Regions from separate parts of the Sulfitobacter sp. UBA4523 genome, predicted to be linked through region 3. Evidence: riboswitches for the same ligand, from Rfam matches in the RefSeq annotation. Region 3 holds a riboswitch; each other region holds the start of a gene.
What was found. A riboswitch is a leader RNA that binds a small molecule or an ion and turns the genes downstream of it on or off. The one in region 3 is predicted to bind cobalamin.
Positions count from the first base shown of each region.

Region 1: another riboswitch for cobalamin. It lies ahead of bluB (5,6-dimethylbenzimidazole synthase); the one in region 3 lies ahead of B3849_RS14870 (energy-coupling factor ABC transporter permease).
Region 2: another riboswitch for cobalamin. It lies ahead of B3849_RS10535 (ABC transporter substrate-binding protein); the one in region 3 lies ahead of B3849_RS14870 (energy-coupling factor ABC transporter permease).

Region 1 is NZ_DGMH01000066.1:101,945-110,519, forward strand. Features, by position in the region: partial or broken gene B3849_RS16455 (UDP-N-acetylglucosamine 1-carboxyvinyltransferase) at 1-144, opposite strand, end outside; gene B3849_RS16460 (hypothetical protein) at 148-348, opposite strand; tRNA gene B3849_RS16465 (tRNA-Thr) at 433-507, shown strand; gene B3849_RS16470 (hypothetical protein) at 696-1,694, opposite strand; gene bluB (5,6-dimethylbenzimidazole synthase) at 1,933-2,613, opposite strand; cobalamin riboswitch at 2,665-2,841, opposite strand; gene B3849_RS16480 (hypothetical protein) at 2,878-3,639, opposite strand; gene B3849_RS16485 (BCCT family transporter) at 4,006-5,649, shown strand; gene hemP (hemin uptake protein HemP) at 6,007-6,171, shown strand; gene B3849_RS16495 (hypothetical protein) at 6,168-6,644, shown strand; gene B3849_RS16500 (TonB-dependent receptor) at 6,831-8,575, shown strand, end outside.
Region 2 is NZ_DGMH01000044.1:27,290-37,238, forward strand. Features, by position in the region: gene panC (pantoate--beta-alanine ligase) at 1-642, shown strand, start outside; gene B3849_RS10520 (catalase) at 716-2,233, opposite strand; gene B3849_RS10525 (ABC transporter ATP-binding protein) at 2,338-3,105, opposite strand; gene B3849_RS10530 (FecCD family ABC transporter permease) at 3,102-4,130, opposite strand; gene B3849_RS10535 (ABC transporter substrate-binding protein) at 4,151-5,167, opposite strand; cobalamin riboswitch at 5,312-5,510, opposite strand; tRNA gene B3849_RS10540 (tRNA-Glu) at 5,633-5,707, opposite strand; gene B3849_RS10545 (SDR family oxidoreductase) at 5,892-6,839, opposite strand; gene B3849_RS10550 (AraC family transcriptional regulator) at 7,007-7,903, shown strand; gene B3849_RS10555 (zinc-binding dehydrogenase) at 7,959-8,288, opposite strand; tRNA gene B3849_RS10560 (tRNA-Glu) at 8,404-8,478, opposite strand; gene recJ (single-stranded-DNA-specific exonuclease RecJ) at 8,554-9,949, opposite strand, start outside.
Region 3 is NZ_DGMH01000064.1:32,731-42,679, reverse strand. Features, by position in the region: gene cobF (precorrin-6A synthase (deacetylating)) at 1-644, opposite strand, end outside; gene B3849_RS14870 (energy-coupling factor ABC transporter permease) at 706-1,389, opposite strand; cobalamin riboswitch at 1,462-1,675, opposite strand; gene cobA (uroporphyrinogen-III C-methyltransferase) at 1,704-2,420, opposite strand; gene B3849_RS14860 (cobyrinate a,c-diamide synthase) at 2,417-3,742, opposite strand; gene cobM (precorrin-4 C(11)-methyltransferase) at 3,739-4,524, opposite strand; gene B3849_RS14850 (cobalamin biosynthesis protein) at 4,521-4,880, opposite strand; gene cbiE (precorrin-6y C5,15-methyltransferase (decarboxylating) subunit CbiE) at 4,877-6,073, opposite strand; gene B3849_RS14840 (cobalt-precorrin-6A reductase) at 6,072-6,821, shown strand; gene cobJ (precorrin-3B C(17)-methyltransferase) at 6,797-7,534, opposite strand; gene B3849_RS14830 (precorrin-2 C(20)-methyltransferase) at 7,531-8,247, opposite strand; gene B3849_RS14825 (precorrin-8X methylmutase) at 8,250-8,879, opposite strand; gene cobG (precorrin-3B synthase) at 8,880-9,949, opposite strand, start outside.

The DNA of each region.
Region 1 (8,575 bases), on a different contig from region 3:
GGACAGGCGCGGCGCGTTGGTCAGCGTCAGCGGCTCTTCGGACAGCAGGGTCGCGGGCATAAGCGTCAGACAGGCGTTCTTGGCCCCCGCAATCGGAATTTGTCCCGACAGCGCACCGCCGCCTTTGACCACAATCGAATCCATCCTTCAGCCTTCCTTGGTTTGGCCGGTCGGCCCGTTATCTGTCTGCGCGTTATTATTTTGCGTGTCGTCGCTTTGGCTTTTGTCGCTGCGCGCACGCGCTTGCGCCTTGCGTCGGCCCATATTGGCTTTCAGCGCGGCTTTCAGCCTGTCTTCCCGCAATACATTGGGTTTTGGCGGCTTTTGTGGGGCGGTATCCTTTGACATGTCGATTGTCTAGCGCAGCGGACCGATATGGTCCAGATTACGCTTGCACCATATTGCGAATGGGTCTAATCACCCGCCCACAGTGCTGGAGTAGCTCAGTGGTAGAGCGCGTCATTGGTAATGACGAGGTCGGGAGTTCAATCCTCCCCTTCAGCACCAGATCCCCCCTTTAAACATATCGCTTTGCCCTGATGCCTTATTTACCTGGCGTTGCGGTTTTGGCATGTGCCATGGATGCGCCTGAAGGCGTCGCAGCGCCCCCTGCCCCGAAACGTCCCGAATCACGATGGCATAAGAAAACCCCGACCGCTTGCGCCGCCGGGGTTTGGATTTTCACGTGAAGCAATTTAGCCGCGATATGTCAGACCGGCAAACAGACGGCCCTGATCGCGGTGGCGACCCCCGTGGACCGACCCTGCGACAGATGCCACACCGGCAATCAGCGACGCGGCGGCCAGCACAAAGGCGGTCAGGATACCGGCGTTACGCGCGGTTTGCGCAGCTTCAACCGCTGCTTCTTTCGCCTCTGCCGCGGCTTGTTCAGCCTCGGCCTTGGCGGCGGCTACAGCGTCTTCGACTTCCTGACGTGCTTCCTGCGCTTGGGTCACGATCTGGTCCACACGCTCTTTCGCCTGAGCTTGGGTCAGATCGGTGCGTGCGGCAACAGCGCCGGCAAGATAGGTCCGGTCTTCCTCGCTCACCTCACCCGTGCGGTAGATATTCGCGACGATGCTGGCGGTCTGCTCTGCCAGTTGCTCGGGATCGGCTGTCAGGGGGTCGACCTGATTGGGGCGCAAAAGCTGGTTCGACAGGTAATCTGTCGGATCATTCTTGGCATCATCCGGGATTGCAGCACCCGCCGCATCGGCCAGTCCGGAGGCAGCACCTCCCACGGCAGAGCCCGCAGCTTCGACGACCGTACCAGCTGCTTTGCCTGCACCCGCAGCAACATTGCCCGCGGTATTGGCTGCAAAGCTCAGCGCGCTTGATAGCATTACGGCGGTGATCACAGAGCCGAGGCCCCAAACAACCAGACCGTTGATCCCGTCACGTGCAGTGACTTCATCATCCGTAGCGCTTTCGACGCGGCGGCGCATGCGGCCCGCGATATAACCACCGGCCAGATAAGAGGCGACCAGCGTGATCACCATCCACAGCGCGGTCAGCACCAGTTCAAGCGTCGATGAGTTGTCGGTTCCGTCCAGCGTAATCGACGACAGGCCAAGTGCCGCGCCGAAGGTGGTCAGCAAAAGGCCGATCGCCACAGCGACAACAGTGCCCGCGAAAATTGCGGGCCAGTCGACATAGGATCCATCGGCAGTTTTTTCAGTGAGTGTCGTGTTCATGTAAATGCCTCCCCGGCGTTTGATTACGCCAAACCGACCAGCGACAGCACCGCCATAACCACGACCACAAGACCAACGAGATAAATGATACCGCCCATTTTGAATACTTCCTCTTTGCGTGCCAGACGCGGGATGCACTGGCTTCACAAAGGCAACGTCAGGGAACCGGCATAGTTCCGCTGACCGCGCAAATTACCCGTACTGCGGGAGATGACAACGTGCGCGGGACGGGCGGTGACTACGGGTCGCCCTGCCACGTACCGTCAAAGATCATCTCGTCCACGGGGAGCCGTTTGCTCCAGCCTTTCACCTCAAGTTCGGGCGTCTGGTAAAGCTCGTCCACGTGGCCCAGACAGAGGTAGCCGACGATTTCTATCCGGTCGGGGATCTTCAGCAGATCACGCAGATCGGCATCGCGGAACACGCTGACCCAGCCCATCCCGATGCCCTCGGCGCGGGCGGCAAGCCAGAGGTTCTGGATCGCGCAGACGGTGCTATAAAGATCCATGCTTTGATTATGGGTGCGCCCCAGCACGACCTTGCCGCCACGGCTGCGGTCACAGGTCACGCATATATTGACCGGTGCCTTGCGGATACCTTCGAGCTTCAGCGACCTGTAGCTTGTCTGGCGGTCGCCCTCGAACATCTGGGCGGCTTCCTCGTTGGCGCGGTTGAAGGCTTGCCAGACCTGATCGCGTGCGGCCTGATCGCGGATGACGATGAAATTCCACGGCTGTGACAACCCGACGGACGGTGCGTGATGCGCGGCGGTCAGTATGCGGTGCAACACATCCTCGGCCAGTGGATCGGGTAAAAACTGATCGCGTACATCGCGGCGGGTAAAGATCGCCTTGTAGACGGCGTCGCGTTCAGCATCTGAAAAGGGCGCGGCGGGTGCCAGCGCAGAGGGTATCGGCATTGTTCAGTCCCCAACAATACATTTAAGCGCCAATCCCGCTGTCCATGCGGGGCAAGCTGTACTGTCTGGCCGGTCTTCTGACTTAGGGTCGTCTGGTCCGCGCGCCTTCCCAGAATATTCCAGTGGCCTATGCGCAAACCATCCCCATTACAGCGTTGGGCACGTGCCGGAGTTTCACCAGCTTCCCGATTCTTCCGCGAGGCGGACACCAGACCCGGACATTGGGCCACGGCTGTCCGCCCGGAACAAGCCCTAACGCGGGGATCAGCCGCGTTTGGTTGCGAAAATCTTCTTCATCACGGCGTCGAACTCGTTCCACGAGATGACGGCCTTGTTGCCTGCATAGCCGTGATAATAGGACCGCCCGTTAGAGGTCGGGAAACCGGCCCAGATACGTGCGAGGTTTTCCATAAAGCGGTGGCGGCTGATCTTGCCCTTCTTGAACGCGTTAAACCCCGCATCGACCAAAAGGATATCCGCCAGCCCGTCCTGCACCGCCGAGGTAAAGCGGTCATTCTTGCTCAGGCCCGCCTGTCGCACCAGACTGCGCAGCGTGGATGGAATGAATTGGTATCGACCGATGGCATGCGGTTGGCCCGGCGTGCGGTCGATCCAGCGGTAGATCTCGCCGATGGTCATTTGCGTCGGACGCTGTGGCGGCAGCCGTTTGGCCCCGTATTGCACGGCGTCATAGCCCTTCGGACCTGCTTCGGCCCAAGCGATGAGGCTTTTGAGGTCCGCGGCAGTGCTGACCCCGCTGAGCTCTTGGAAAGACCGGCTGCGGCTGCTCACGGTTTTGGACCGGACCTGCGCTTTGGGCTGGATCTTATGGCGCAGCTTGATCTGGCCCTGCCCTGCGGATTGCATGACGTTGAACGAGATGTCGCTTTGCATGGCAGAGCGCGCACCGGACAGGCTGAACCCTTCGGCGCTGACAGTAGTAGCGGCCAGAAGTGCCGCGGTTGCGATAATTGGTAGTGTGCAAGTAACTTTCATATCATCCCCCATGATGAAAAAATTTGTCATGGGACCATGGTGACCGCAGACGCCCGCGCTTTCATTTGCGCAAGCAGGTGGGTCGGGGCCATGGACGGATAGGGCGGCATATCTTTTGGGATAGGGCGCTATCCCGCGGTGCGGTTGCCCCCTCCGTTCAGACGGGCGTGGGCAGTGTGGCACGCGGAACGGCCCCGGTGTTTCACGCGAATCCAAAGAGGGGATTCGCGGTAAACCACGGAAAAAACGCATAGCCCGCGACCCGCAAATGGGGCGTCAAGCCCGCTTCCGGGGGCTAAGCCATGATATTCATTTACTTATTTCCCGCGCAGCGGTGGTCGTTTTGTCGGAGTTGCGCTATGATTAGTCGCAAATACATAAAATGGAGAGCATCTAATGACAGATGAAACGTCGCCGGGTATCCCGACACCCGACGGTGCCGCTGCCGTAATCGACACGGATTACGAGATCGGCCAAGACAACAAAGAAGGCAGCGTGGGGCCCTTCGGCTTCGACATTCACAACCCGGTCTTCGCGATCTCGGGTGTGTGTATTGTTGCCTTTGTATTCTATACACTCGCGCTGCCCGAACAGTCTGGCGCGCTGTTCACATGGCTGTTCTCGTCGGTGACAAAGGGCTTTGACTGGTTCTTTATCTCTGCCGGCAACATCTTTGTGCTATTCTGCCTGTTCCTGATCGTCACGCCTTTGGGCCGTGTGCGTCTTGGCGGGGCCGAAGCAAGCCCCGACTACACCTACCTTGGATGGTTCTCGATGCTGTTCGCGGCGGGCATGGGCATCGGTCTGATGTTCTATGGCGTCTCTGAACCGCTATCGCATTTCTCGAGCTCCATGGGCGGCACCGCTGTTGGCGAAGATGGCCTGCGCACCGATTGGGCACCTTTGGGCGCGGCCGCGGGCGATCAGGCCGAAGCGGTTCGTTTGGGTATGGCGGCCACGATCTACCACTGGGGCCTGCACCCTTGGGCGATCTATGCCGTTGTTGGGCTGGCGCTGGCGCTGTTCAGCTACAACAAGGGCCTTCCCCTGACCATCCGCTCTGCCTTTTACCCGATCTTGGGGGAACGCGTCTGGGGCTGGCCCGGTCACGTGATCGACATTCTCGCCGTATTTGCAACGCTCTTCGGTCTGGCGACATCGCTTGGTCTGGGCGCCACGCAAGCCAACGCGGGCTTGAACGAGCTCTTTGGTGTGGCGGTTGGTCCAACAACTCAGGTTCTGCTGATCACCGGCATCACCGCGATTGCGACCGTGTCCGTGCTGCGCGGCCTTGATGGCGGGGTCAAAGTCCTGTCAGAGATCAACATGGGTCTGGCGTTTTTGCTGTTGGCCTTCGTGCTGCTGGTCGGACCTACGCTGGCGATCCTGTCGACCTTCGGGTCATCGCTGCTGGCCTATGTGGAATATCTGCCCGGTCTGTCCAATCCGATCGGCCGTGAAGACGTCAACTTTATGCAAGGCTGGACATCGTTCTACTGGGCATGGTGGATCAGCTGGTCCCCTTTCGTCGGCATGTTCATCGCCCGCGTCAGCCGTGGCCGTTCCGTACGTGAGTTCCTGACCTGCGTTCTGCTGATCCCGAGCCTCGTTTGCGTCCTGTGGATGAGCGTCTTTGGCGGCGTTGCGATTGATCAGGTGATCAGCGACGGCTACACCGCCGCACAAGAAGCCGAGCTGCCACGCCAATTGTTCGCCATGCTGGACGCGCTGCCACTTGCCGGGATCACATCGCTGATCGGGATCGTCTTGGTCATTGTGTTCTTCGTGACCTCGTCTGACTCCGGCTCGCTGGTGATCGATACGATCACGGCAGGCGGCAAGGTTGATGCACCTGCGCCACAGCGCGTGTTCTGGTGCATCTTCGAAGGTGCCGTAGCGATCGTATTGCTGCTGTCTGCAGGTGGGCTCAAGTCGCTTCAGTCGATGGTTATCTCTACCGGATTGCCCTTTACTGTGGTGCTGCTGTTCCTGTGCTACGCAATCTTCCGCGGCCTGCGCGCCGAGATGAAGACGCAATAACGCAACCCTTACCGACGTTTGTGCTTTGCCAGTCAAAGCGCCTTATACCCCCCGCCGCCCCGTGCTGCGGGGGGTATTCTTTTGCACGGCACAGACAAACAAAAATGCGCCCAAAGTATTCTGACTAAAACTGTCGGATTGACATAACCTATAATTTCAATCAGGTTTATGGAAACGTCTAGCCACCCCGCCCGTGATCACGGGGACGCCCGACACATATGATGTGAGGAGTCCCACGATGAGACCATTCCCCAGAACGCAGACTGCCGTTCACCGTCAGGACCAAGCCGCAGGGCTGCCTGATGATCGGTGCCGCGTGCAACGTTCCTTTTCCATGACCATTGATAGAGCAGCCCTATGACATTTCATGCCCCCCCAAAGACCCAAGCCCCGATGAACGCGCTGCCGACCTACTCTGCCCGCGACCTGACCGAAGGCGGAGATCTCGCCCAAATCGTGCTGGATACCCAGACCTACACCCTGCGAATCACACGCGCTGGCAAATTGATCCTGACCAAATGAATGACGCACATCAGCACCCCGGCGGTGCCCCGGTAGGGTTCATCACAGAGTTGGACAGCCTTCAGGCCGCGTCGGTCATCTATTTGCGGATGTGGTGTGACGGGCCTGACGCACAGGAAAAAGTCAGCAGCGATTTTGCCAGCGTCCTCGGCCATACCAACGGGAGCAAGGCGCTCGCTACGTTTGAACAGCTATGCTCGCTTTGTGCACGGTTCGGGCGGCGGCCTTTGATGCGCCATTCGGTCACGTGCAAATGTCTGGGATCGGACGAATCCTGCTTTGCGAACTTCATCGCGACAGCCACGGACGGACAGCGCGAAGACGCGATGCTGATCGCGACCCTGCTGGTTCGCGCCGATATGGCCCCGCTGGTGGCATCGCTTGCTGCGGATTTCGGGCTGGCGCTCAAGCGGATGCGCCTGAGCGCACCAAGCGAGGTCGCGCAAATGGAAGCAGCACCGACGCTGCATTAACGGGCGCTTCGCGCGCCCGATCGACGCCTTATGTGCAACGCTACAACCCATTGAAATTTTTGTAAGGTTGCCGAAGTTTAATACTTGATTGTTTTTATCAGCCTTAGTAACCCGCCCGTGAATAGGTAGCCAATCGTCCAGACCAGCCCCCTAAAAACAGCCCGAATGGGCAATGACGAGGGCGATATGACTCAGACGAAAACACCACACAGCTTGCGTGGCCACACGGCCAGCCGCAGCATCGGCATGATGACGGCCGCCGCCATCGGCGCGACGTCTCCTGCAGCACTTTATGCGCAATCCAGCGACGAGCCGCTGCTGCTTCCCGGGATCGAGGTTGAAACCTCAGAGCCGCAGGCCGCCAAGCCCAAACCACAACCCGCCAAGAAACGCGCCGCGGCGACCCCTGCCCCCCGCGCGACACCGGCACCCGCCCCTGCACCCGTCGTGGCCGAGGCCCCCGTTGCTGCTGCCCCCGCCGCGCCCGTCGCTGGCGAGAACGGTCTGTCGCCCTACGCCAATCCCGAAGCCGGATATCAGGCCGTTCAATCGGGCAACTCGCTGCTGACGCAACCGCTGGTCGATACACCGCGCACCGTTACCGCAGTCACCCAGGAAGTGCTGCGCGACAAGAACGCGACATCGGTGCGTGAGCTCGCCCGCACCACCCCCGGCATCACATTGGGCACCGGCGAAGGCGGCAACGCATTCGGCGACGTTCTGTTCATCCGCGGTTTCCGGTCCTCCAACGACGTCTTCATCGACGGCGTGCGTGATTCCGGCGTTGCCGTGCGCGAAACATTTATGGCCGAACAGGTCGAGATCACCAAAGGCCCGTCTGGCTCCATCGGTGGGCGCTCGACCACCGGCGGCGCGGTCAATCTGGTGACCAAAAAGGCGCAGGATACGGACTTTGTCAAAACCACCACGACCTTTGGCACCGCCGATCTGGCGCGTCAGGAAGTCGACTGGAACAAGGTCTGGAACGACCGCTTCAAGACCCGCATCGGTGCCGTCGCCCAAGTCAGCGACGTTGCCGGCCGCGACGGGAGCAAAGACGACCGTCTGGGTCTGTCCATCGCTGCCGAATACAAAGCGACCGACCGTCTGACACTGGATTTCGAAGCCTACCAGCTGCAGATGAAACAGATGCCGGACTGGGGTGTGCCATGGGATGGCACCAACGGCGTGCCCTTCACCGAATCCGCTGCAGGCCGTCCGACGCTGGACCGGGACACCTTCTACGGCAACCCAGACCGCGATTTCCACGATGCGACACAAAGCGTTGCCACCTTCGGCGCGACCTTTGAAATCACACCGGGCATGACATTCACCAACCGCTCCCGTCTCAGCCGGACCGAGAACGACTATATCGTGTCGGCACCTGAACGCCCTGACACCTCGGATGCCGATCCGCAGAACTGGACGCTGACCGCCTCTCCCAAAAGCCGGTATCAGGTCAACGAAGTGGCGTCGAACACCAGCGAGCTTTCCTTTGGTTTCAACACCGGGTCGGCGCGCCATGACATGATCGCGGGCTTCGCGCTGTCGCGTGAAGAAATCAGTCAGCGCGGCTATGTCGGCCTATCCTCCGAAGTGGGCGGCGGCACTGCCGAGGACCGTCTCGAGGGGTGCTCTGTCGCGATCTACAACCCCGATGTCAGCGGCTGTTCCACAGCGACACCTGTCCGCAGCGCCGATGCGACGCTGACCGATGTCACCACACGGTCGCTGTATCTGAACGACACGATCACCTTTAACCCCCAGTGGCAGTTGAACCTTGGTGCCCGTCTGGATGACTACAGCGTCAGCCGGACCACCACGGAAGCCGGTGCCGATACGCTGTCGCGCGATGACACCATGTTCAACTGGAATGCCGGTGTTGTCTGGAAACCCCGCGACAACGGGTCGATCTACCTGTCCTATGCCAC
Region 2 (9,949 bases), on a different contig from region 3:
GACTACAAGAACTACCCCCGCACCGAGGAAGAGGACGCGCGCAAGCTGATCGCGCTGAAGGCGGATGTCGTCTATGTGCCCGATGGGGAACAGATGTACCCCAATGGTTTCGCGACAACTGTGTCGGTCGAAGGTATCACCCAAGGGCTGTGCGGGGCGCATCGGGCAGGGCATTTCGACGGGGTTGCGACCATCGTGACCAAGCTCTTTACCCAGACCCAGGCGGACAAGGCGTTCTTTGGCGAAAAGGATTATCAGCAGCTTCAGGTGGTGACCCGTCTGGCGCGTGATCTGGACCTGCCGATAGAGGTGATCGGCTGCCCCACCATCCGCGAGGAAGACGGTCTGGCGATGTCCTCGCGCAACCTGCTGCTGTCGGATCGCGCCCGCACCTGGGCCCCCGAACTTCACCGCGCGATGGAGGAGATGTCAGAGGGGCTGCTTGCCGGTGGCGATCTCGAAACGCTCCGCGCGGCGGCAGTGTCGCGGGTGGAACGTGCGGGCTTTACGCAGGTGGAATACCTTGACCTGCGATCTGCTGACCAGTTGGAGCTGATGACCACGCCCGACCGCCCCGCACGTCTGTTGGCCGCCGCGTGGCTGGCCGGTGTGCGGCTGATCGACAATATCGCCGTGGGTTAAATCGCTCTGAAATATGCAAAAAAGCGGGGCCCGCTAAGGCCCCGCTGATCGTTTGGCTTGAAATGGGTCGGCGTTACTTGCCGCCGATGCTGAGGGCAGAGGCCATGCCGGGGGCTTTGGATTCCCCGCCCAGCTTCTCGCGCACACTGGCCTCGATCTTGTCGCCGGTGTCTTTGTCGATATTGCGCCAGTATTCAAAGGCACGGACGAGCACCTTTTCGCTGACACCGTCGCACAGGTGCCCCACCACGTTCGACACCAGACGCGCGCGGGCATCGGCGTCCATCACCTCGCGGACGAGCTTGCCGGCCTGGCTCCAATCATCGTCATCGGGGCGCAGGGTATAGGCCTGACGCACCATGTCGCCATCGGAATACCACAGGCCCGCTTCATGCTGATGCGGCTGCGCGGAGGGCCCACCATATGAGTTGGGCGCATATACCGGATCAGACACTTTTTCAGTCCGCCCCGCACCATCTTTTGAATAGCTATGGGTCGGCGAGACGGGTTTGTTGACCGGAATCTGCTTGTAGTTGACACCCAGCCGCGCGCGGTGCGCGTCCGCGTAGGAAAAGCCCCGTGCCAACAGCATCTTGTCTGGCGACAGACCGACGCCCGGCACCATATTGTTCGGCTCGAACGCGGCCTGTTCGATCTCTGTATGGAAATCGGTGGGGTTGCGGTTCAGGGTCAGCTTGCCGACCTCGATCAGCGGGTAGTCCTCGTGCGGCCAGACCTTGGTCAGATCAAACGGGTTGATGCGATAGGTCTTGGCATCCTCGTAAGGCATGATCTGCCACTTGAGCGTCCAGCTGGGGTAGTTCCCGTCGCGGATGTTGTTGAACAGATCGGCGCGGTGGTAGTCGCCGTTGGTCCCCGCCAGCTTGTCGGCTTCGTCCTGGCTAAGGTAGGCATTGCCGTCGCCCTGATCGGTGTGGAAGTGGAACTTGACCCAGAATTTTTCACCCTCGGCATTGACCAGCGAATAGGTGTGGCTGGAATACCCGTTCATCTCGCGCCAGTTTTTCGGAATGCCACGGTCGCCCATGAGATAGGTCACCTGATGCGCGCTTTCGGGCGAGAGCGTCCAGAAATCCCACTGCATATCGTGGTCGCGCATGTTGTTATCCGCACGGCGTTTCTGGCTGCGGATGAACTGCTGGAACTTGATCGGATCGCGGACAAAGAAGATCGGGGTGTTGTTGCCGACCATGTCAAAGATGCCTTCGTCGGTGTACATCTTGATCGAGAAGCCGCGCGGGTCGCGCCATGTATCGGGGCTGCCACGTTCGCCTGCCACGGTTGAAAACCGCATCACCACATCGCATTTCGCGCCGGGCTGGAAGATATTCGCCATCGTGTATTTCGACACGTCTTGCGTCGTCTCGAAGGTGCCAAAGGCACCCGAGCCTTTGGCGTGGGGCTGGCGTTCTGGAATACGTTCACGGTTAAAATTCGCCATCTGTTCCAGCAGATAGTGGTCATTCAGCACGATCGGGCCATCGGGGCCAACGGTCAGCGAATGTTCATCGCTTTGAACGCGAATGCCGGCGTCTGTGGTTGTGGGAGGGGTTTGCTTCTTGTCGGTCATCTGTAGCTACTCCTTCAGGGTCCACAGGCAAAACCTGTAGCGTGACGGATGGTTCCCGTCCAAATGTGTAAGGAGTTGAATAGAACTGTGGCCGCTTGGCGCGCTTAATGGGTCGCCGTGTGAAAGCGGATCACCTGCGCGTTATCCGCCGGATCGACAAGGAAATGCCCGCAGACGCCAAAGACCTCGCGCAGGAGGGTTTCTGTCATGATCTCGGAGGGGGTGCCGATGGCGCGTAGCTTGCCATCTTGCAAGACGCAGATCCGGTCGCAGAGCGTGGCTTGGTTCAAGTCGTGCAGGGCGATGATCGCCGTTGTCGGCAAGCGCTGGATCAGCTCGAGGATCGACAGCTGGTGGCGGATATCCAGATGGTTCGTCGGCTCGTCCAGCAGCAGCACTTGCGGCCTTTGGGCCAGTGCACGGGCGATATGAACGCGCTGTTGTTCACCGCCCGACAGCGTATGCCAGTGGCGGTCGCCAAAGCCCGACAGATCCACATCCGCCAGCGCCTGCGTGACGATGGCGTCGTCCCCTGCGCTCCACCCGCGCAGGGCGGACAACCACGGGGTGCGGCCCAGTTCAACGGCATGGCGCACGGTGATGCGATCTGCGGTATCGGCGTGTTGTTCGACCAGCGCCAGCCGCTGTGCAATGTCGCGCTGGCGCATCTTCGCAAGCGGTGCGCCGTCCAGCTCGACCCGCCCGCGCGAGGGTTTCTGAATACCGGCAAGCATATGCAGCAACGTGGATTTGCCCGACCCGTTCGGCCCGATCAGCCCCAGCTTTTCGCCCGGACGCAAGGACAGGGACACGTCATCGACGATGGCGCGGTTGCGCACCCGCCAGCCCAGTTCGTGACAGGACAGAATCATGGCGACGTCCTTTTGCCAATCAGGATCAGTGCAAAGACCGGCGCGCCGACCAAAGCGGTCACCACGCCGATGGGCAGCACTTGGCCCGGTACAATCACCCGCGAAATCACATCGGCAAAGACCAGAAACACCGCCCCCGCCAGTGCGGAAGCAGGCACAAGGATCGCATGACGATGCCCCACGACGATGCGCATGGCATGGGGAATCACCAGCCCGACAAAGCCGATCGCACCCACCACCGAGACCATCACCGCCGTGACCAGCGCCGCCGTGCCGATCAGCAGCAGCTGCACGCGGCGCACCGGAATGCCCAAGGACGCGGCGCTGTCGCTGCCGAAGGTAAAGGCATCCAGCGCGCGGGCGTGCCACAGACAGGCCAGCAGCCCGATCACCGCCGCGGGCAGGGCGCTTAGGACATCGGGCCAGCGCACGCCCGACATATTCCCCAAAAGCCAGAACATGATAGCACGGGCCTGTTCGGCATTGGCCGATTTCGTGATCATCAGCGCGGTCAGGGCGTTGAACATCTGGCTGCCCGCAATACCGGCCAGCACGATCACGCCCGCGGCCCGCAGGCCCACACCGCCGCCCGCCGCCTGCGCCAGCAAGGCGACAAAAGCGAAAGCCACCAGCGCCCCGCTGAACGCACCGATAGACAGCGAGATGGCACCACCCCCCAGCCCGAGGATGGTTACCGCAACAGCGCCTGTGGACGCCCCCGCAGAGATGCCCAGCAGATAGGGATCCGCCAGCGCATTGCGCAGCAGTGCTTGCAACACGACGCCCGACAGCGCCAGACCGGCGCCGCAGCACATCGCCACCACGGCCCGCGCCATGCGGTAGTTCCACACGATGCCCTCGTCGATCTTGTCGACCGCATAGCCCGCGTTCAGCGCCTTGTTGGCCAGCACCTTCAGCACCACCAGCGGCGGGATAGAGACCTCGCCGATGGCCGCACCAAACAGCAATGCGGCCAGCAGCACCGGCGGGATGATCACCCACCAGTGCCACTGCGGCCTGCGCATCACAGAGCGGTCGATTGCGGTCATTCGGCCAGATCGAAACCGGACAGCGCGTCAGCCATCGTTTCCAGCGCATAGATCGCACGCACGGTCGGGTCCATCGCATGGGCGTCCATGGTGATGATGCGGCCCTCTTTCACCGCGGTCATCTCGCGGGCGACGGGATCGTTCATCAGGAAGGCGCGCTTTTTCTCGATGTCATCCGCAGGGAAGCGGCGGCGGTCCATTTTGGCGAGCACGATGAAAGTCGGGTCGGATTTCGCCAGAGTCTCCCATCCGACCAGCGGCCATTCCTCGGCCGAGGTCACGACGTTTTCAACGCCAAGCTTGTCCATCATATAGGCGGGCACACCCTGTTGACCTGCCACATAAGGGTCCGCCGCCATCTCGGAGGACGAGAACCAGAACAGCGCCGAGGTGCCTTGCGGCAGGTTCAGCGATTTGGCTTTCTCGACCGCCTTTGCCTCGCGCGATTGCAGGTCTGCAAGCAGCGTGGCACCAGCGTCTTGCGCGTTGTAGATGAGGGCGAGCTCTTCGATGCTGGTATACAACTGCTGGGTCGTGAACAGTTCGGATCGCGTGCCGTCCGCGCCGACAGAGTTATCCTTGGCCGCGCAATCGGTGGGCATCACATAGGTCGGCACGCCCACCTCGTGAAAGCTGTCGCGGGTGCCGACCATACCTTCGGGGCCGACGTGCCATTCATACATCACGGTGACCAGATCAGGGCGTTTGCCCAACACGCTTTCAAAGCTGGGATCGTTATCCGCCAGCCGTTCAATCGCATCGTTTGTCTCTTTGAACTCTGGCAAAACGGGGCTGAACCAGACAGAGGTTCCCGCGATCCGGTCCTGCTGACCCAGCAGATACAGGATCTCTGTCGTGGATTGTCCGATGGTCACAGTGGTCTGGGGTGCCGCGTCAAAGCTGAGCGTATGGCCGCAGTTGTCGATGGTCAGCGGATAGTCTGTCTCTGCGCCAAGCGCGGTGCTGGCCGCAAGGCTCGCAATCAGGGTCAGGCTGGAAAAAAATGTTTTCATATCAAGGGCTCCGGTTGGTCCGATGCCGGGGTCTTTGAATAGAAAGAGAAGGGGCCGGCCAAATGGCGCGCGGGCGCATTTCGGTCTGCGCGTGTGGTAAGATCCGGTCCCATCATCATCCTCTCCCGAGCAACCCCGCCCGGTGTTTCAGGTTCAGTGTCGGCAGGTCTCCTGACTGACGGATCGCGGCTGTCCCCGCCTTCCCGGACCTTGAGGCCCAGTGGCATGATGGAGGTAGCTCACCGTCTACAGTTGCGGGGGCAGTTCCGGTTCATCCACACCAAAGCGCGGATGGCGAATTCCCTATTATTTCCCGAAGGAAACCGACCCGGTTTCGATGACAGTTGTCCGCCCACCCGTCAAGTTGCGTTTTTGCGGTCGTCATCGCGGGGCAAAGGCAAATAACGCGGGCCACGGGTCCGCAGAACGGGCGAGAGGCAAATAACAAACGGATGGAAAACCAAGTGGCAGCCCGTAGGGGAGTCGAACCCCTCTTTTCAGGTTGAAAACCTGACGTCCTAACCGATAGACGAACGGGCCACTTAACTTGTGAGCGCTTCTTTAGGCAAAGCCATCGGCGGGCACAAGTGCAAGCCGCATGAGAAAGCGGGGAAATACAGCAAAAAAATCACATCTTCTGATGCCGTATTCCAAGGGGCGTATGGCGAGGGGGAATCGCCGTGTGAAACGCGCGCCGCGCTCGGGATGCGGGCGCGCGTTTCCCTTAGATTTCCCAGTGAAAACCTGTCGCTTTTTCGGAGACGGTCCAGAGTTTTTCCATCACGGGTTTGTCGTAGGCATGGGGGTTCAGCGTGCCTTTGCCAACGGGCCCTCCGGTTTGCAGCCATCCGGTCGGGCCATAAAGCGCGCGCTGCGCCAACCCGTCTTCGGTCGCGCACATGACCTCGGGATACGCGCCTTTTTCGGCGGATTGCACCATTGGCGTCTTGCTCATCATCCACCAGGTGACCCGTGTGAAAAGCCCGCCGCTTGTGCTGATCAGCGAGGTCGCCGACGCGCCGGGGTGGCAGACGTATACCTCAACGCGGCTGTCGGTGGCTTTCAGCCGGTCCTGAAGCTCATAGGCAAACATCATCTGCGCCAGCTTGCTTTGGCTGTAGACCGCGTTGGCGCTATAGTTCTTGTCCCAGTTCATATCGTCAAACTGGATCGTCTTGATCCCCATGTTGTACCCGAGGCTGGACACCACGACGATGCGGCCCGCGCTTTCCTGAATGCGATCAAACAGCATTCCGCACAGCAGGAAGTGCCCATAGTGGTTGGTGCCAAGCTGGCTTTCGAACCCGTCAACGGTCAGCTGCTGTGTCGGCACCTGAGCGATGGCTGCGTTGCAGATCAGCGCGTCAATCCGGGGAACGGTGCGTTGTACCTCCTCCGCCGCGGCGCGCACGCTGGCCAGATCTGACAGATCCATCCGCACAAAGCTCACCTCGGCGTTGGGACCGAACGTGTCCTTGAGCGTTTTGACCGCGGCGATGGATTTGTCGGCGTTGCGGTTCAGCATGACGACTTTTGCCCCCTTGGACAGCAGGATGCGCGTGGCCTGAAAGCCCGCACCGGCCGTCGTGCCGGTGATGAGATATGTTTTCCCCTTGAGCGATCCAAGGCGATCAGGTGTCCAGCCTTTGGGTCCGAAAGTCGTGTCCTTCATCGTCATGTTCCTTTTCGATGTCAGCGCGGCAGCGATGCGCGCTGTGTTTGGTGTTGAAGGGTAAATAGCTCTCGGCTGTCTCTCAAAACAGGCGAGATCGTCGCGAATACTTGCCTGATTGTATCACGCGCTTGCGAAAGGCTAATGTGACGCAGTAGATTGCCCTCATGAGCAAAGACCAGATCAGACAGCTAATCCGGAACAACGCGACCCAAGAGGGGCTGACGGGAACCGGCATTGACGGGGTGCGCCTGTTTCGGGCCACGCAGGCGATTCCGTGCGTGCCGGCGGTCTATGAACCCAGCGTTATTGCTATCGTCAGCGGGGCGAAAGAGGCCGTGCTGGACGGGCACAGGTACATCTATGACGACAGCCGATATATGTGCTGCCCGATGTCGATGCCGGTGAAGGCCGGCACGCCGACCGCCTCTGCCGAAAGCCCGCTCTACGGGGCTATCATTTCGCTCGATAAGCGGATGATGACAGAACTGTCGATGGAGATGGAAAATACCGGCAATGTGATTCCCGAGGTCAAAGGCGGTTTACGCGCGCAGGGGATCAGGCTGGCCGCATGGGATGATGTCTTTGCCGACGCGCTGCTGCGTTTGCTGCAATTGGGTGGCAATCCGGCGGATACGGCGATCCTTGGCGAGGCACGGCTGCGCGAGCTTTACTACGCGATCCTGAAGGGCGAGGCAGGGCGCTTTGCCAGACAGGCCTTCGGCGCGGGCAATGCGATTGCACGGTCGATCGCGCATGTATCCTCTCACCTGGACGCGCCGATCTCTATTGATGATATGGCGTCCCGCGCCGGGATGAGCCGCGCCGCCTTTCACCGCAAGTTCAAGCAGGTGACGACGATGGCCCCGATCCAGTTTGTCAAATCCATGCGGCTCAACAATGCGGCGATGAAGATCGCAGGCGGCATGTCCGTGAACGAAGCGGCGGTCGATGTGGGATACGTCAGCCCGTCGCAATTCAGTCGCGAATTCAGGCGGATGTACGGGCAATCCCCGCGCCAATGGGGGGATGCCCAGCAGTTTCCGGTTGAAATGGGCCAATAAGGGGCTGCCATCGCCCGTGCGTTGGCAGCCCCTTTTCACAAGTCTGGTGCTATGATCAGACGTCTACAACCACCTTGCCGATGGCCTGCCCGCTGGTCAGGCGGTCATAGGCCCCGCCCACCGTATCAAGGTCGACCCTCTGGCCATCAAGCAAGGGCTCCAGCGCCCCTGCGTCCACAATCTCTGCCAGTTTGGTCAGCTCGGCAGCTTCGAACGAAGCGTCGTCACCGTAGGCGGTAAGGGGCTTAGCTTTCATGGCGGTCATCCTCGGGTGTGTCTGATGCCCACCTGAAGACTGCCGTGATTTATGTAATTGACCTGATTTTGAGCTCAGTTTTCTGATCATGGATATAATAGGCGAGCCGCAAACCGCCGTCAAAGACATCAGGGCTTAGCCGTCCAGCCAGCCGCGCGAGATCAAACAGCGCAGAAACAATGGCAAACACATCTCGCCCAAGATCATGGCGCAGTGTCTTCAGAATGTCGGGTAAGGGTACAAGTGGCAGCCCGTAGGGGAGTCGAACCCCTCTTTTCAGGTTGAAAACCTGACGTCCTAACCGATAGACGAACGGGCCACTTAGCTTGTGAGCGCTTCTCTAAGGAATGCAGCGCAGGCGCGCAAGCAGAAATCGAAAGAAAATGAAAAATTTTTACGCAGGTGCCGCATCTTCCAGACGCAGCTGCACCGACTGTCGGCCGCGCCAGGTATTGATGTCCAGACGTCCCGCCAGATGGAACCGTGCACCACCGTGGTTTTCCAGTGCCGGGCCAAGCGGGCCGTCAAATGCGCCAAAGGCGATGGCGTCCATTTTGGTGTTGTTGCCGTCGCCAAAGCTGATCTTGAGGTGGCTTTCCCCCACACGCTTGGCAAAGCGGATCTGCATGTCGGCAAAGGCATATCGCGGGGCAGGGGCACCGGCCCCGAAGGGGCCTGCTTGTTCCACTTGCTGCGCCAGTTCCACCGTCGCGGCGGCGGGCATCAACATGCCGTCCAGCTTCAGGTCTGCCGCGCCAGCCAGATGCGCGCCCTGCTTGGCCAGTAGCTCTGACAGCCGCGCCATGGCGGCGTCCAGCTTGTCTTCGGCCACGGTCAGACCGGCGGCCATCTTATGTCCGCCGCCCTTGATCAGCAGCCCCTCGGCCGCCAACCGCTGGATCGGCGCGCCCAGATCAATCCCCGAGACAGAGCGGCCAGAGCCTTTGCCGATGCCATCCTCGAACCCGATCACGATCGACGGCCGGTTGGACGCCTCTTTCAAGCGCGAGGCGACGATGCCCACCACGCCCGGGTGCCAGCCCGCGCCCGAGGCCCAGACCAAAGGCGCGTCAAAGCCGCGGGCCTCTGCCTGATCCAGCGCGGCGGCGCGGACGGCGGTTTCGACGTCGCGGCGTTCGGTGTTCAGCAGGTCCAGCTTTTCGGCAAGCGACTGCGCCTCATGGGGATCATCGCAGGCCAGCAGCCTTGCCCCCAGATCCGCTTGCCCGATGCGCCCGCCCGCGTTGATCCGTGGGCCAAGCAGAAACCCAAGATGATAGGCCGCCGGGGCCGTATCCATCCGCGCCACATCGGCCAAGGCGGCAAGCCCCAACCTGTCGCGCCGCGCCATGACGCGTAGCCCCTGACGCACAAAGGCGCGGTTCACGCCGATCAACGGGGCGACATCGGCCACCGTGGCGAGCCCCACCAGATCCAAGAGCGCCATCAGGTCAGGCCCGCGTGCGCCCGCTTCGCGCAGTTGGCGCCCTGCCTCGACCAGCATCAAGAACACCACTGCCGCGGCACAAATATGCGCCAAGGCACCGTCTTCATCCTGCCGGTTGGGGTTCACCACGGCCAAGGCGTCGGGCAGGGTTTCTCCGCCCAGGTGGTGGTCCAGAATAACCACATCCGCCCCGACCGCCGCGGCCACCGGCCCATGCGACAACGTCCCGCAGTCAACGCAGACGATCAGATCATGGGACGCCGCCAGTTCGGCCATTGCGGCGTCATTGGGGCCATATCCTTCGTCGATCCGGTCCGGCACATAAAGCGTCGCGGCGCAGCCC
Region 3 (9,949 bases):
CGCTCGTTCGGCATGCCGGCATAGGCGGTCCACCAGATGTGTATGTCGCTGTGCTGCCGCAACACCTCGAAGGCGCAGGTGCCGTCCAGCATGACGGCAATCGTATCCACACCCTGCGGCCAGCCATGATCGCGCAGCTGCCGACCGGTGGTGATGGTGACGGGATTGCCGATGGTGTTCAGCGGGATCGCATGGCCCGCCGTCAGTACCTGAAGCGAGGTGATCCCCGGCACGACATCGACGGTGAGGGTGACGGCCTTTTGCAACCGCTCCGCAATACGCAGGGTGCTGTCATACAGCGACGGATCCCCCCAGACGAGGAAGCCGACACGGCCGCCTTGGGGCAGGGTGCGCTGCATCTCGGCCAGCCAGACCTGTGCAATGGCATCATGCCAATCGTGGACGCCCGCGTGATAATCAGGGTTGGCGGCGTCGCGTTTGGGCAGGGTGAATTCGTGAATTTCAGGCCCGTCCGACCGCAGCACCTGGGCGCAAATCTCGTGCCGTAGGCCAGCCAGATCATCTTTGCCTGCGCCCTTGGACGGGATCAGGATCACATCGCAGGCATTCAACGCGTCGATGGCTTGTAATGTCAGGTGTTTGGGATTGCCGGACCCGATGCCGATCAGTGAAAGCGTAAACATCTTGAGGCTCCGGCAGGGGGTGACGCGGCCCGCAGAGTAGGGGGCCGCGTCGGGTCTTGGATTATTCAGCGGCAGTCTGTGTCAGACGTTTGGTGAACAGCGCGCTGCCCGCGAAATCGCGCAGGGTTTTCGCGGCGGCGAGCACGGCCAGATCCACCAGAGGCTCGATCAGGATGACCATCATATAGGCCCCGCCAAAGCTCGCCACAGCGGCGATGTTGCTGGCGGCAAAGCCCTGACCGTAGATGGCCCAGAACGCCACCCAGCCCACAACGCCCGCCTGAAACGCGGTCGACAGCTTGAGCGCTTGAACATAGGTCAGATCAACATAGGCGGTGTTGGGCGCGATGATGCGTTTGGCCAGCGCCGAGACCATGAACAAAGGCACCAGCAGCGTGGTGACGTTCATCGTGTATTGTGGCAGGTCGATGGGGGCAAAGAACACGCCCTGCGCCAGCAGACCAAGCGCCAGACCGGCAGCCGCAGGGGCCACGCCGAACAGCAGGAACAGGGTCGACCCGAGGATCAGGTGCACTTCGCTCACGCCCACGGGGAAATGCGGGAAGACCTGGAAAAAGACAAAGGTCAGCGCGGTGGCCACCACGGCCCCGCCCGCAAAAGGCACGACGCCTTTCTCACGGACAGAGTCCATTGCGGTTTTCGCGGTATAGGCCGCAGCACCGGCGGCGGTGCCATAGGACAGGACCAGCTTGGCGCCGGTCACGACTTCGGGTTCGATATGCATATTCAGGTCTCCTTACCGTCTTCCCCGACGGCATAATGTGAAAGCCGCCCCGGGGGGCAGCCAGTTGGATCGGGGATCATCCCCATGACGGCAGGTCTCCTGACTTTGTGCGTCCATGCGTGCCGCGCCTTCCCAGGCGGTCTGGCCCAGTGGCAATGCGGGTTGCTCTTCACTTACAGGTGCGGGGGCAGTTCCGGATTTGGCACCTTTGCTTTGGCACCGCACCGTATTCCCTTTTCACCCCGATTGCCCGAAGGCGCACGGGGAACCGTCCGGAATAGGTGGTCATTTTCGGGCCGGTTTTGTCAAGTCATCTATTCGGTCAAAGGCCCGTAAAGGATCAGCGCAGGCGCTGACGTTGCGGGATCTAGCGGCAGATGGGCAAGGCTTTCAACCGTGTGGCGGCTCAGCTTTTGATCGGGGGTCGATACCGCCTCTGCCAGCAGGGCAGGGGTCGAGGGGGGCAAGCCCGCCGCGATCAGCCGCGCGGCGAAACCCGCAAAGGTGCGGCGGCCCATGTAGACGACCGTGGTCGCCGTAGGGTCGGCCAGCGCCGCCATGTTAAGATCTTCGGGCAAGGCACCCGATTCGCCGTGGCCGGTGATGAATTGCACCCGCCGCGCGGTCAGCCGCCGTGTCAGCGGAATCATCGCCGCCGCCGCCGCCGAAGACGCCGCCGTCACACCGGGGATGATCTCGAAGGCGACGCCTGCCGCTTTCAGCGCGGTCAGCTCTTCTTCAAGCCGGCCAAACACGCCCGCGTCCCCGCTTTTGAGCCGCACCACCCGCGCGCCGGTCAATGCGTGTTCGACCAGCAGGCGGCTCACGTGATCCTGCTTCGGAGACAGCCGTCCGGCGCGTTTGCCCACCCCGATCAGATCCGCCTCGGGCGAGACATGTTCAAGGATCGGACCCGCCGACAGATCGTCGAACAGAACGACTTCGGCCTCTTGCAACCGCTTTACCGCCTTCACGGTCAGCAGCTCGGGATCACCCGGACCGGACGAGACGAAAGAGACAAAGCCGCTCATGACGCCCCCGCGATCAGGTGAAAGAAGGTGCCCGTCGCGTGGCCGCGGCGCGAGCCTGTCTCGGGCACTTCGGCCCCATTGGCATCGACCACCCGCGCCAGCGGCGTGTCTGGTTGCGACAGGATGGTCGAGTAGTGGAATTCATGCCCGCGCAACCGCGCGCCCGCGTCATAGCCGGGGCCGGGTGCGTTCAGCGTGGCAAGCCGGTAGCCCAGATGCATCTTGCGCTTCTCATAGCTGGTTTCCAGCCCCAGCAGCCCCGCCATCTGATGCCGCACGCCTTCCTTGTCGACCAATCCGGCCCCCATCGCCATATAGCCCCCGCATTCCCCATGCACCGGGCGCGTCGTGGCGAACTTTTGCAGGCTGTCGCGGAACTGCGCGGCAGCGGCAAGGCGTCCGGCATGCAGCTCGGGATAGCCGCCGGGCAACCAGCAGATGTCGGCGCTGTCGTCCGGTGCCTCATCCGCCAGCGGCGAGAAGGGCAACACCTGCGCACCCGCGGCGATCCAGTGGTCCAGCAAATGCGGATAGATGAACGAAAACGCGGCGTCTTTGGCCAAAGCGATCCGTTGACCGGGGGGCGGGGGCAGCACATCTGGCCCGTCGGGAATACTGCGCCCTTGGGCGGCAGAGACGATCAGATCAAGATCGATATGTTGCGCGATGAAATCACCTGCCGCATCCAGCAGCTTCATCAGCTCGGGCTGTTCCTCGGCCTGCACCAGACCCAAGTGGCGTTCCGGCAGCGTGACCGATCCCTGTCGGGGCAGCGCGCCCAGAACGGGGATGCCGACCTGCTCCATCCCCAGACGCAGCAGCGCCTCGTGACGGGGGCTGGCGACCTTGTTCAGCACCACACCCGCGACATGCACATCCGGGCGCATCGTCTTGAACCCAAGGGCGGTGGCCGCAGCCGATTGCGCCTGACCCGATACATCCAGCAGCAACACCACCGGCCAGCCCGTCATGGCAGAGATATCGGCGCTCGCCCCGTTCGAGGTTTCCCCCGGTTGCGCCACACCGTCAAACAGCCCCATTGACCCTTCGATCAGGGCCAGATCGCCGCCATGGGCGGTGCCGATCAGATTGCACAACACACCCGATCCCATGGCCCAACTGTCGATATTATAGGACGACCGCCCGCAGGCCGCGCGGTGGAAGCCGGGGTCGATGTAATCCGGCCCGCTCTTGAACGGGCGCACGTCGACGCCGCGCCGGCTGAGCGCGTTGAGCAGGCCCAGCATCAACGTGGTCTTGCCCGTGCCCGACGCCGGGGCCGAGATCATCAGGCCCTTGGGCAGTTGCGTTGTCTCGATCATTCTGTGCCCTCGGGAAAGCGCGGCTCTGTGCCGACGGGGCGGAAGCGGCGGTCGTAATCGCCCGCGTACAGACAGCTTTCGCGGAACTCCTCTGCCGTCAGCGCGCGGCCGACAAGGATCAGCGCCGTGCGCCCGCGTTCGCCGTCGGTGGCGTCAATCACGCTGCCCAAGGTCGCCCGCACCACCCGTTGATCCGGCCAGCTTGCGCGCCAGACGATGGCGACGGGGCAGTCCTCTCCGTAATGAGGGGTGAGCCGCGCGACCACATCATCCAGCACATGTACCGACAGGTGGATCGCCAGCGTGGCACCCGTGGCGGCAAAATTCTCGAGCGTTTCACCCTCGGGCATGGCTGACGCCCGCCCCGAGGTCCGCGTGAGAACAAGCGACTGCGCCACACCGGGCAGCGTCAGCTCGTTCCCCAAGGCAGCTGCGGCAGCGGCAAAGGCGGGCACGCCGGGGGTGATGTCATAGTCGATGTCCAACTCGCGCAAGCGGCGCAGCTGCTCGCCCATGGCGGACCAGACCGACAGATCACCCGAATGAAGCCGCGCCACATCCTGCCCCGCATCATCGGCGGCCTTGATCTCTGCCATGATCTCGTCCAGCGACAGCGACGCGGTGTTCACGATCTTCGCATCCGCAGGGCAGTAGGACAGCAGCTCAGACGGGACCAACGATCCGGCATACAGACACACAGGGCAGGCCGCGATCAGGTCGCGCCCCCGCAGGGTCAGCAGATCAGGGGCACCGGGGCCCGCGCCGATAAAGTGAACAGTCATGGGGCAATTCCTTCCGCGATAGCTACGGTGGCCATGCCATTGGGGCTGGCCACACGCAAGGTCGTCAATTTGGCACCGCGACCGGCAACGCGCAATGCGGCGGCCTCGGCAAGTGATCCGGTCCCGAACCGCGCCTGCACGCGCGGTGACACGGTGCGCGTCGGGATGTCTGCGATATCGGCTTCCGACAGTTCGATCAGCGGCAATCCCAGACTGTCGGCAAAGCGCCGTAGCGCTGGCGTCACCTTGATCGCGAGGGTCGCGAGCGTGTCCGGCGTGCGCCGCGTCAGCGCAAGAGCCGCGTGTAAATCCGCCTCGGTCGCATCCGCGCGCAATCCTATGCCCGCGACGATCATCGGGTCACGCTCCATTGCAGTTGCGGGCGGCTGGGGTGCCAGCCCTGCATGGTCCCCAAGGGGGCCGCCTGCGCCAAGTCGATCCGCAGCAATTGCCCGCCGTGCATCCCGTGCCAGCGGATCAGCAAGGCTTGGGTTTCAAGCGCCACCGCATTCGCCACCAGCCGCGTGCCCGGCGTGATCCTGCGCCAGATCGCCTGCAAGACATCCTCTGACGCGCCACCCCCCAGAAAGACCGCAGCGGGCAGGGGCAGATCGGCCAGCGCATCGGGGGCCGTGCCGTGTACGCAGCGCATCCGGCGCGCCAGACCAAAGCGGCGGGCGTTCTCGGTGATGTTATCGCAGCGGCCTTCGCGCGGCTCGATGGCGATGGACTGCGCGTGCGGCGCGGCCAGACACCATTCAACAGAGACAGAGCCCGACCCGCCCCCCACATCCCACAGCAGCTCCCCCGCGCGGGGGGCCAGCGCGGCCAGCGTCAACGCGCGCATGGGTGATTTGGTGATCTGGCTGTCATGGGCAAAAAGCGCCTCGGGCCGTCCGGGCGCGTGGCTGATACCCGCGCTACCCGACACCGCAATCGCCACCACTACAGGGGCGGCAATGTCGCTCAGGTCAAACGTCGCGGCATCGGCCGCGCGCGCGATTTCACGCGGACCGCCAAGCGCCTCCATCACCGTCAGGCGGGACGCGCCGAAACCCTGCGCGGTCAGATAGTCTGCCAGCGCCGCAGGGGCCGCACCATCGCGCAATGTGCAGATCAGCCGCGCACCGTCGGCCAGATGGGGCAACAACACCTCGAACGGGGCAGCATGCAGGCCAAGGGTCGTGACCTCCTCCAACCGCCAGCCAAGCCGCGCAGCCGCCAGCGTCATGCAGGACGGCGCGGGAAAGCAGCGCCATTCCGACGGGTCCAGCACCTGCGCCAGCGAACCGCCCACGCCGTGCCAGAACGGATCACCCGAGGCGAGCACCACAACCGCACGCCCGCGATGTTCCAACACCGGCTCTACACTGAACGGCAACGGCCATTCCCGCCCCCGCGCGCCCGCGTCACAAAGCGCCAGATGCCGCGCCCCGCCAAAGATCACATCGGCCTCTGCCAGCGCCTTTCGGCTTGCATCGGTCAGCCCAGCAAGGCCATCTTCGCCCAGACCGATCAGGGTCACCCAGGCAGCAACAGGATCAGCCATGACGCGCACCCTCATTCTTGGCGGCACGACAGAGGCGTCCAGCCTCGCGCGCGCGCTGGCCGACCGTGGCGATGATGCGCTGTTCAGCTATGCCGGACGCACGGCGGCCCCCGTGGCGCAGCCGCTGCCCACCCGCGTGGGTGGCTTTGGCGGCGTGGCCGGATTGCTCGATTTCATAGCACAAAATAACATCACCCGCGTGATTGACGCGACCCATCCCTTCGCCGCGCAGATGAGCCGTAACGCCCATGCCGCCAGCACGCAGGCAGGCATCCCGTTGGCCGCTTTCGAGCGTGCCCCGTGGGCGGAGACTGCCGCCGACAATTGGACCCATCTGCCAAGTATCGAAGCCGCCGCCGCATCCCTGCCGCAGGTGCCGACGCGGGTCTTTCTGGCCATCGGCAAGCAGGCGCTGTCTGTCTTTGCCAACCATCCGCAGCACCATTATCTGCTGCGGCTGGTGGACCAGCCCGCCGCGCCGCTGCCCTTGCCGCATACGACCGTGACCCTCGCCCGCGGACCCTTCGACGTGGCCGGAGACATCGCCCTGCTGCGTGACCACGGGACCAAGCTGATCATCGCCAAGAACGCCGGCGGCGCGGGGGCCGAGGCCAAGCTTATCGCCGCGCGCGAACTGGGGCTGCGGGTGCTGATGATCCAGCGCCCCGCGGTGCCCCCCCGCACCACATTTGCGCGGCTCGACGATATCCTGGCGTGGCTTGATCATACGACGGACCGTGGCGTGTAGATATGTGTCCCGACGCGGCGGGTGTCGGCGTTGCCCACGATCACGACCGTGCGCATATCGGCCATCTCTGGCGTCGCTTCGGCCAGTGTGACGGTGCGCAATGTCTCGTCGGGGTGGCTGACGTTGCGCGCGAAAGAGATCAAGGTCTCCGGCCCGCAGGCCTTTCGCAGAATATCAAGCGCGGTGGCGAACTGATGCGGCCGCGAGGCAGAGCGCGGGTTGTAGAACGCCATGGCAAACCCCGCTTCCCCCGCCAGCCGCAGCCGTTTTTCGATCAGCGACCAGGGTTTCAGATTGTCCGACAGGTTGATCGCGCAGAAATCATGCCCCAGTGGTGCCCCCAACCGCGCCGCCGCCGCGAGCATCGCGGTGATGCCGGGCAGGACGCGAATATCGATTGCCAGCCAGTCTTCCGGGCCTTTCTCCAACGCCTCGAACAGGGCAGAGGCCATGGCAAAAACCCCCGGATCGCCCGAAGACACCACCACAACACGCCGTCCCGCCGCCGCCATTTCAAGCGCATGTGCGGCGCGGTCCAGCTCTACCCGATTGTCGCTTTCATGCAGGGTCAGCCCGTCGCGCGAGGCAATCCGGCGCACATAGGGGATGTAGCCGACAATATCGGTCGCCTCGTCCACGGTGGCGCGCACCTCTGGCGTGACCAGCGCCTCGTCTCCGGGGCCAAGGCCGACCACGCGCACCCAGCCGGTCATGGCCGCCGCCCCTGACCATGCACGATCGCGATCGAGAAATAGGGCACGTCGGCCGGAACTTCCGTCAGCTTTTGCACCGTCTGCCCCGCCATCGTGCCCTTCTCGACCAGCCATGCGTCTTGCAAGCGGCCCGCCTTGGTCAGTGCGCGCTTCAACTTTTCAAGGTTGCGCCCGATCTTCATCACCACCAGCGCATCGGTATTAGCGGCCCGCGTGGCCAGCTCTTCCTCGTCCAGCGTCGCCATGAGCACGGTCAGCACATCATCGCCCCAGGTGATCGGATGCCCCGTCGCGGTCCAGCAGCCCGACATGCCGGTGATGCCGGGCACGATCTCGACCTCGGCGCGGTCCTGAAGGCGGCTGTGCAGATGCATGAACGACCCGTAAAAGAACGGGTCCCCTTCACAGAGCACGATCACATCTTCGGTCTGGGCAAGGTCGGTCAAACGGTCAGCCCAATCGTCGTAGAAGGCCGACAGCAGACGGTTGTATTCAGGATCGCTAAAGTGGATCTCTGTCGTGACGGGGTATTCCATCGCATGTTCCACCGCCGTCTCGGCGATGATGCCGTCCACGATGGTGCGGGCCTGCCCGCGCCGTCCGGGTTTGCGGAAAAACGCGACGTGCTGCGCGCCAGTTAGCAGGCGGTGCGCCTTGACGCTCATCAATTCGGGATCGCCGGGGCCAAGCCCGATGCAAATGACCTTGCCCATCGTTATTCCTTCCACGTGGCCAGCGCGTTCACCGCCGCCACTGTAATCGCAGAGCCGCCCAAACGCCCCTGCACGATCATCGACGGCACGGGCAAATCCTGCATCAACGCCTCTTTCGATTCCGCCGCGCCGACAAAGCCGACGGGGCAGCCGATGATGGCCGCAGGGCGCGGGCAGTCGGGATCTTCGAGCATATTCAGCAGGTGGAACAGCGCCGTGGGCGCGTTGCCGATGGCCACCAAGGCCCCCGCCAGATGCGGCCGCCACAGTTCAAGCGCTGCGGCAGAGCGTGTGTTGCCCATCTGCTGCGCCAGCTCTGGCACCTTGGGGTCGCGCAGGGTGCAGATGATCTGGTTGTCAGCGGGCAATCGCGTGCGGGTGATCCCTTCGGACACCATATGCGCGTCACATAAGATCGGCGCGCCGTCCGCCAGCGCCGCCCGTGCAATCTGCGCCATGTTTTCAGAAAACTGTACGTGCTTTTCCAGCCCGACCAGACCGGCGGCGTGGATCATCCGAACGGCGACACGTTCCTCATCGGGGGTGAACCGCGCCAGATCGGCCTCGGCGCGGATGGTGGCAAAGCTTTCCAGATAGATCGCGGCACCGTTGGTCTCGTAGGTGTGGGGCACTCAAAGCCTCCTGTCTTGAATTTGGGTCACTGTCAGCGGCGCGTTTTGCGGCGGATCGCCCGCGCGCCCGTGGCGGATAAGGGTGAAATGCCCGTCATGACTGGCGGTCAGCGTAACGGGGGCAGGGGCGGGATGGGCGCAGCCTTTGGCACAGCCCGAGATATGGATCGTGTCGTCGCTGTCTGGCGACAGATGCGCGGCAATGGCGCGGGCGGCATCGCGTGTGTCCGACAGGGCCTGACGGCAGCCGGGGGCACCGGTGCAGACCTGCACACGGCGGCGCGGATCGCGGGCGTCGGTGATGAAATCGGGCAGCGGAGCCGAGGGGGCGGCCCCTTCGATCAACACCATGCGCCAAGGGGTCAGCCGCAGGGCACCAAGCTCCGCCAGCTGCGCAAAGCTTTCCGCCGTGGTCTGGCCAAAGGCAAACCCGAGAAGCGTGCCTTGCGGGGTCATACCGGGCTCAGGGACGGGCGCAGTGGGCAGGGGGGCGGTATCAGAGCCCACCGGAGCCCCCCGCGTCGCGATATGCGCCGCCATGCGCCCCCGCCCGTCGGTCACGCCACCGGTGTCCAGAAACCAGCGGGCCAGCGTCAGTGCGGCATCTGCGGCAGTCTCAACGCGCACCGACTGCCCCACCTCTGCCCCGTCCGCCCGGCAGATCAGGCCAGCAGCGCTACGTTCGATCCGGATATCGGCAGAGGTGCACGTCAGCACAGGCCGTGCTCCGCAATCGATCGCAAAGCCGAACTTGCTGGGCAGGTCGGGCGCGTCTTCGCTGGAGAGCGCATGGGCCAGTGCTTGCGCCACGCGGTGGCTGTCGTCCCCATCCTGCCAGAACGGCGTCACGGTGATATTGCGCCGCGCCTCTGCCGCCAGATCGGCATCGACAAGACCAATCTCGCGCAGCCCGTCGACCAATGCGGCATGGCTATCAGTTGTCACCCCGCGCAGTTGCAGGTTCGCGCGGGCCGACAGGTCGATCATCCCGTTGCCATGGGTGCGCGCCAGCGTGGCAACGCGGCGGATCTGGTCGGGGCTCAGCCGCCCCATCGGCACACGCAGCCGCA